Regions from separate parts of the Rhodobacter maritimus genome, predicted to be linked through region 1. Evidence: riboswitches for the same ligand, from Rfam matches in the RefSeq annotation. Region 1 holds a riboswitch; the other holds the start of a gene.
What was found. A riboswitch is a leader RNA that binds a small molecule or an ion and turns the genes downstream of it on or off. The one in region 1 is predicted to bind thiamine pyrophosphate.

Region 1 (3,398 bases):
GCGCGGATCATCGCGGTCGAGACCGGCTCGATCCGGCTCACGCCGCGGGTGTTCTGTGCGGTCAGCGCGGTCAGCACCGTCATCGCATAGCCGCCATTGGCCGAAATCGCCTTGATATCGGCCTGGATCCCGGCCCCGCCAGAGCTGTCCGAGCCTGCGATGCTGAGGATGTTGGGGATCATGCGCGCCTCCATGCGTCCAGAATCTCCTGCGTGGCGCGGCGCATGTCCGGTGCGCGCGAAATGGCCGAGACGACGGCCATCCCGGCCCCGCCCGCGGCCTTCACGGCGCCCGCATCCGCCGCCCCCATCCCGCCGATGGCAAGGCAGGGCAGCGTGGTCCGCGCCGCGATTGCGGCAAAGCCGTCCAGGCCGATCGGCGACGCGTGATCGGGTTTCGAGGCCGTGGCGCGCAGCGGTCCGACCCCCAGGTAATCCACCCCCGCCGGGACCGCCGCCAGTTGCCCGGCCGTCTCGACCGAGAGGCCAAGGATCGTTCCGGGGTGCAGCCGCGCGCGGATCGCGGCGGGATCGCCATCGCCTTGCCCGACATGCAGCACCGGGGCGCCGATCTCGATGGCCACCCCCACACGGTCATTGACCGCCAGAAGCGCGCCGAATGCGGCAAGGCGCGGCATCAGGCTGCGGGCAAGCGCCGCGAATTCCGGGTCCGGCAGCGTCTTGTGGCGCAGCTGCACCCAGCGCGCGCCGCCTTGCGCCGCCGCAAGCGCCTGATCCACCATCGCCGCGGGCGCGCCGGCATCGGTCACAAAACACAGGGGCGGGATCATGCCGCGGCCATCCGCGCGCGGGCCCCAAGATCATCGGGCGTGATCGCGTGCAGCGCATCGAGGAACGCCACCTGGAACGAACCCGGCCCGGAGGCGGAGGCCCCCGCGACCTCTCCGGCAAGGCCGAAATAGGCAAGGGCGGAAACCGCGGCCTCGAACCGGTCCTGCCCAACGGCGAAGGCGGCCATGATCCCGGTCAGCGAACAGCCGAGCGCCGTGACCAGCGGCATCGTCGGGTGGCCGTTCGACACCCGCGCCGCGCGCACACCGTCGGTGACGAAATCGACCGGCCCCGTCACCGCGACCACCGCCCCGTGGCGGCGCGCAAGCGCCCCTGCGGCCGCTTCGGCCGCCGCCACCGGATCGGCGGCATCCGCGCCCTTGCCCGCCGCCGCGGCCCCCGACAGCGCAAGGATTTCAGAGGCGTTACCGCGCAGGATCGTCGGTGAAAGCGCCAGCAGGCGCGCGCCCAGATCGCGGCGAAACGCCGTCGCCCCCACCGCGACGGGATCAAGCACCCAGGGCCGTCCCGCCCCGACCGCCGCCTTCGCGGCCTCTTCCATCGCCACGGCCCAATGCGCAGACGCGGTGCCGATATTGATGCTGAGCGCCGAGGCGATGGCGGCGAATTCGGCCGCCTCTTCGCGCGCATGCACCATCGCGGGCGAGGCACCCGCGGCCAGCATCACATTGGCCATGACGTTCATCGCAACGTAATTGGTGATATTCTGCACAAGCGGCGCGGTCTGGCGCATCCGCGCAAGCGAGGCCCCGGTGTCGATCATCGCGTCTTCCTTTCGGTGCCACCGAAGAGAAAGACCTGGGTCCAAATCCGCCGAACCGGGGCATTGCACCCGCGCCTCCCTCCGCCAGCATTATCTGGTTCAGGTTCAAAGGGTGCTTCTCAGCCCGGCAGTGCGGGCGCCCCTGTCGCAGGGCAACGGGTCGCACTTATTGCCGCGCCCGTCAACAGCTTTGGCGCGGCGGGCGGCCTAACGGCGCAGGATGTCGGCGCGGTCGAAGGCGGCCTCGTCGCTGCCGCCGTCGTCATAGATCAGCCGCACCCGGACCGAGGCGACCGAACCGGGCGGCGCGGCCACGAAGACGCCATCGCCCGACAGCGCATTGGGCTGGGCCGATCCCTCGTGGCAGGGCTCCATCTTGAGCACCTGCTGCGCGGCCGCGCCGTTCAGGCCATAGCGGATTTCCGACAGGCCGCAGCGCCAGGCAAGAAGATGCGAGAAATAGATCAGGTCCCGGCCGTTATATTCGCGCAGCGTCACCCAGTTGGCGCGCGTCATGCCCAGAACCGGGCGCACCTCGGCCGCGGTGGTGAAGTTCTGCGCCGCGGCACCGCCCGCCGCCAGACACAGGCCAAGCAAGAAAGCCGCCCGAATGCGCATCCGTATTCCTTCCGATCCCTTTTGCCCGGCCCCATTCCCCGTTAAGGTAACGCAAAATCGGCAGGCAAGGCGCACTATGGCGGGCAAACGGGTGAAGGGGCAAGCATTTAACCTTTTATGCGTGGCACAGGCCGGCCGCCTTGAATACGAGGCCGTCCTGCTGACCCTGTCGTTCCGCGCGGCCAATCCCGGCTTCAAAGGCCGCCTGATCGTGGCCGAGCCGCAGCCCGGCCCCCTGTGGAAGGGAGAGACGCGCCTTTCTTCGCCCGTGCGCGCGCTTCTTGAAGCCGCCGGCGCCGAGATCCTGCCCTTCGAGGCCCGCGTCTTCGGGCAGGACTATCCGCAGGGCAACAAGATCGAGGCGCTTGGCATCCTGCCCGCGAACGAGCCCTTCGTCTTTTTCGACACCGACACGCTTTTCACCGCGCCGATCGACACGGTGCGCTTCGATTTCACCCGCCCCTCGGCCTCGATGCGGCGCGAGGGCACCTGGCCCGATCCGCCGCTTTACGGCCCCGGCTTCGGCGCGATCTGGAAATCGCTTTACGACCGCTTCGGCCTTGAATTCGAAAGCTCGCTGGATCTGTCGCAACCCGACGAATACTGGCGGCGCTACCTGTATTTCAATGCGGGCTGGTTCTTCGGCGCGGACCCGGCGGAATTCGGGACGCTTTTCCTGCGTTACGCGCAATCCATCCGCGACGACCCGCCCGACGCGCTTGCCAGCCAGGCGCTGTTTCCCTGGCTTGACCAGATCGCCCTGCCGCTGGTGATCCACGCGCTTGGCGGCGGCAGGCCGGGACCGGATCTGGACGGGCTTGACGGCGATGTCAGCTGCCACTGGCGCGCGCTGCCGCTGCTTTATGCGCGCGAAAGCGACCGCGCGGTCGCGGTGCTGAAAGAGATCGCGCGCCCGAACCCGGTGAAGAAGGTGCTGCGCGGGTCCGAGGCGATGCGCAAGCTGGTCTATCAAGGCAAGGGGCAGAAGCTGCGCGCCCTGTTCGACCGCAAGGCCCTGCCCCGGCGCGAACAGGCGCTGCGCAATGCCATCCGGCGCGAGGGGCTCTGGCTGCGCTGAGCCTGCGACATGCGACGATGCGAATATGATTGAAGCCCATGAGGGCCGCGGCTAGGCTCCGCCCGATTTCTTCAAGGGAGCCCCGCACATGACCGACCTTTCCTTCGACACGCTGCAAGTCCATGCC
Region 2 (3,398 bases), 1.6 Mb from region 1:
TCACGATCGCCTCCCAGTCGTCGAGCGTCTGCGCCTGCACCGAGGCAAGCGCACGCGCCACCGTCGCCTCGGCGTCATGGCAGGGGATTATGGCGCTGACGCGGGGAAGCATCAGCCGATCCGGCCGCGCGCACCGCCGGTCTGGCCGCGGTCGCGCAGCAGCTGGTCAAGGATCACGCAGGCCATCATCGCCTCGGCCACCGGCACCGCGCGGATCCCCACGCAGGGATCGTGCCGCCCCTTGGTGACGACCTCGACCTCTTCGCCCACCGCATTGATCGAGCGGCGCGGCGTCAGGATCGACGAGGTCGGCTTGACCGAGAAGCGCACCACGACGGGCTGGCCGGTGGTGATGCCGCCCAGAATGCCGCCAGCGTGGTTCGACAGGAATTCGGGACCCTCCGGCCCCATCACGATCTCGTCGGCATTCTCGATCCCGCTGAGCGCGGCAGCGGCCATGCCCTCGCCGATCTCGACGCCCTTCACCGCGTTGATCGACATCATCGCGGCGGCAAGCTCGGTGTCCATCTTGCCGTAGATCGGCGCGCCAAGACCGGGTGGGCAGCCCTCGGCCACGACCTCGACCATCGCGCCGACCGAGCTGTGCCCCTTGCGGATCGCATCAAGGTAATCGGCCCATTCGTCCACCACCGCGGCATCGGGGATGAAGAAGGGATTGCGCAGGATCTCGTCGCGGTCAAAGCGCGCCCGGTCGATCTGCTTGACGCCCATCTGCACCATGTATCCGGTGATGCGCAGACCGGGCACCAGTTCGCGCAGCACCGCCTGCGCCACGCCGCCCGCGGCCACGCGCGCCGCCGTTTCCCGCGCGCTGGAGCGCCCGCCCCCACGATAATCGCGCAGCCCGTATTTCTGGTGATAGGTGATGTCGGCATGCCCCGGGCGGAACTGCTGCGCGATGGCACCGTAATCCTTGCTGCGCTGGTCGGTATTCTCGATCATCAGCTGGATCGGCGTGCCGGTGGTGCGCCCCTCGAAGGTGCCCGACAGGATCTTGACCTGATCGGCCTCCTGGCGCTGCGTCGTCATCTTCGACTGGCCGGGGCGGCGGCGATCCAGAAACACCTGGATGAACTCCTCGCTCAGCGCGATGCCGGGCGGGCAGCCGTCGACCGTGGCGCCGATCGCGGGGCCGTGGCTTTCGCCCCAGGTGGTGACGCGGAACATGTGCCCGAAGGTATTGAAGCTCATCTCGGATCTCCTTTGCTAAGGCATTAGCCGCCACCCGGACCTCGCTCAAGCAGATTCCCCTTGCGTCAGGCGTGGCGGCCCCTATGTTTCGCCTTACCTCGGGGTGCTCCGGCAGGGGCTGAGATGCGGCGACGCGAACCCGTTGAACCTGAACCGGTTAAGACCGGCGGAGGGAAGGTATCTCGGGTTTCGCCCGGCCTGACCCCGCCCGTCAGCCATTGGAGAACCTGATGAAACACACTCTGATGCTTGCGGGTCTTTTCGTTGCCACGGCTGCCGTGGCCGATGAAAGCCCCACGCTTACCGTCTATGCGCCCGATTATTTCACCTCGGAATGGGGCCCCGGCCCCGCGATCGAGGACGGGTTCGAGGCCGTCTGCGGCTGCGATCTGAAATTCGTCGCGGGCGATGTTCTGCCGCGCATCCTGCTTGAGGGCGCGCGGACCGAGGCCGATGTGGTGATCGGCCTGAACACCGATGTCACCGCGCGGGCGCGCGCCACCGGCCTTTTTGCCCCCCACGGGCAGGACATCTCGGTCCTGACCCTGCCCATCGAATGGAACGACGACACCTTCCTGCCCTTCAACTGGAGCGAAACCGCCTTCATCTACGACAAGACCCGGCTAAAGGCGCCGCCCCAAAGCTTCGAGGCGCTGCTGGACGCGCCCGACGATCTGAAGATCGCGATTCAGGACCCGCGCAGCTCGATCTCGGGGCTGGCGCTTCTGTTGTGGGTCAAGGCGGTCTATGGCGAACGTGCGCCCGAGGCTTGGGCCAAACTTGCCCCCAAGGTGCTGACCGTGACGCCCGGCTGGTCGGAAAGCTACGGCCTGTTCACCGATGGCGAGGTCGACATGGTGCTCAGCTACACCACCTCGCCCGCCTATCACATCATCGCCGAGGAAGATGACACCAAGGCCGCCGCGATCTTCCCCGAAGGGCATTACTTCCTGACCGAGGTTGCCGCGCAGTTGAACACGACCGATCAGCCCGAACTGGCGCAGGCCTTTATGGATTATATCCTGTCGGACGGGTTCCAGGGCATGATCGCCACCGCAAACTGGTCCTATCCGGCGGTCATCAAGGACGGCTTCCTGCCCGAAGGCTTCGCCGCCCTGCCGCGCCCCGAAAAGACGCTGTTCTTCTCGGAGACCGAGGCCGAGGCGCTGCGCCAGCCGGCCCTGGACGAATGGCGCGCCGCGTTCAACTGACGCTCGGGCCCGCGCTTCTGGCGGCTTTGCTGGTGGCGGCGCTGGTTCTGGGCACGCTCGGCGCGGTGGCGATCCGCGCCGGCGGCTTCGGCGCCCTGCGGGGCGCCGACATGCAGGCGCTTTGGTTCACGCTGTGGCAGGCGGCGCTATCGGCCGGGCTGTCATGCCTGCTGGCAGTGCCGGTGGCCCGCGCGCTCGCCCGGCGGCGCTTTGCGGGGCGGGCGCTGCTTATCTCGCTTCTGGGGGCGCCGTTCCTGCTGCCCTCCATCGTCGCGGTCATGGGGCTTTTGTCGGTCTTCGGCCGCAACGGCATCGTCAACGGCACGATGGCCGCTCTCGGCCTGCCCGGCATCCGGCTTTACGGCGCGCATGGCGTGATCCTGGCCCATGTGTTCTTCAACATGCCGCTGGCCACGCGCATGCTGCTGCATGGCTGGCAAGGCATCCCGGCCGAAAGGTTCCGGCTGGCCGCATCGCTTGGCTTCAGGCCGCGCGACATCCACCGCCATCTGGAAATGCCGATGCTGCGCGCGGTCCTGCCCGGCGCCTTCCTGGCGATCTTCCTTGTCTGCCTGACCTCCTTCGCGGTGGCGCTCACGCTTGGCGGCGGGCCGCGCGCCACCACGGTCGAGCTTGCGATCTACCAGGCCTTCCGCTTCGATTTCGACCTTGGCCGCGCGGCAAGCCTTGCTCTGGTGCAGGTGGGCCTCTGCCTTGCCGCGCTTGCCATCAGCGCACGCGCCACGCTGCCCTCGGGCTTCGGCGCGGGGTTGGACCGGGCGGCACCGCCCGCACCGGCAGGCGCCGGCCTTCTTCTGCGCGACATCGCGGCGATCGCCGCCGCCACGGCCTTTCTGCTGGTGCCGATCATGGCGGTGCTGGCGCGCGGCCTGCCCGCCCTGAACGACCTGCCCGCGGGACTGTGGCGGGCCGTCACCACCTCGGTTGCAATCGCGCTCGGCTCTACCGCGTTGA

Region 2: another riboswitch for thiamine pyrophosphate. It lies ahead of thiB (thiamine ABC transporter substrate binding subunit); the one in region 1 lies ahead of thiM (hydroxyethylthiazole kinase).

The regions. Positions count from the first base shown of each region.
Region 1 is NZ_CM179095.1:1,065,554-1,068,951, reverse strand. It holds gene thiD (bifunctional hydroxymethylpyrimidine kinase/phosphomethylpyrimidine kinase) at 1-182, opposite strand, end outside; gene thiE (thiamine phosphate synthase) at 179-790, opposite strand; gene thiM (hydroxyethylthiazole kinase) at 787-1,575, opposite strand; TPP riboswitch at 1,635-1,729, opposite strand; gene AC4PTO_RS05380 (hypothetical protein) at 1,783-2,193, opposite strand; gene AC4PTO_RS05375 (GT-B fold glycosyltransferase domain-containing protein) at 2,270-3,271, shown strand; gene AC4PTO_RS05370 (O-acetylhomoserine aminocarboxypropyltransferase/cysteine synthase family protein) at 3,360-3,398, shown strand, end outside.
Region 2 is NZ_CM179095.1:2,676,676-2,680,073, forward strand. It holds gene AC4PTO_RS13575 (glycosyltransferase family 2 protein) at 1-112, opposite strand, end outside; gene aroC (chorismate synthase) at 112-1,212, opposite strand; TPP riboswitch at 1,302-1,404, shown strand; gene thiB (thiamine ABC transporter substrate binding subunit) at 1,443-2,423, shown strand; gene AC4PTO_RS13590 (ABC transporter permease family protein) at 2,402-3,398, shown strand, end outside.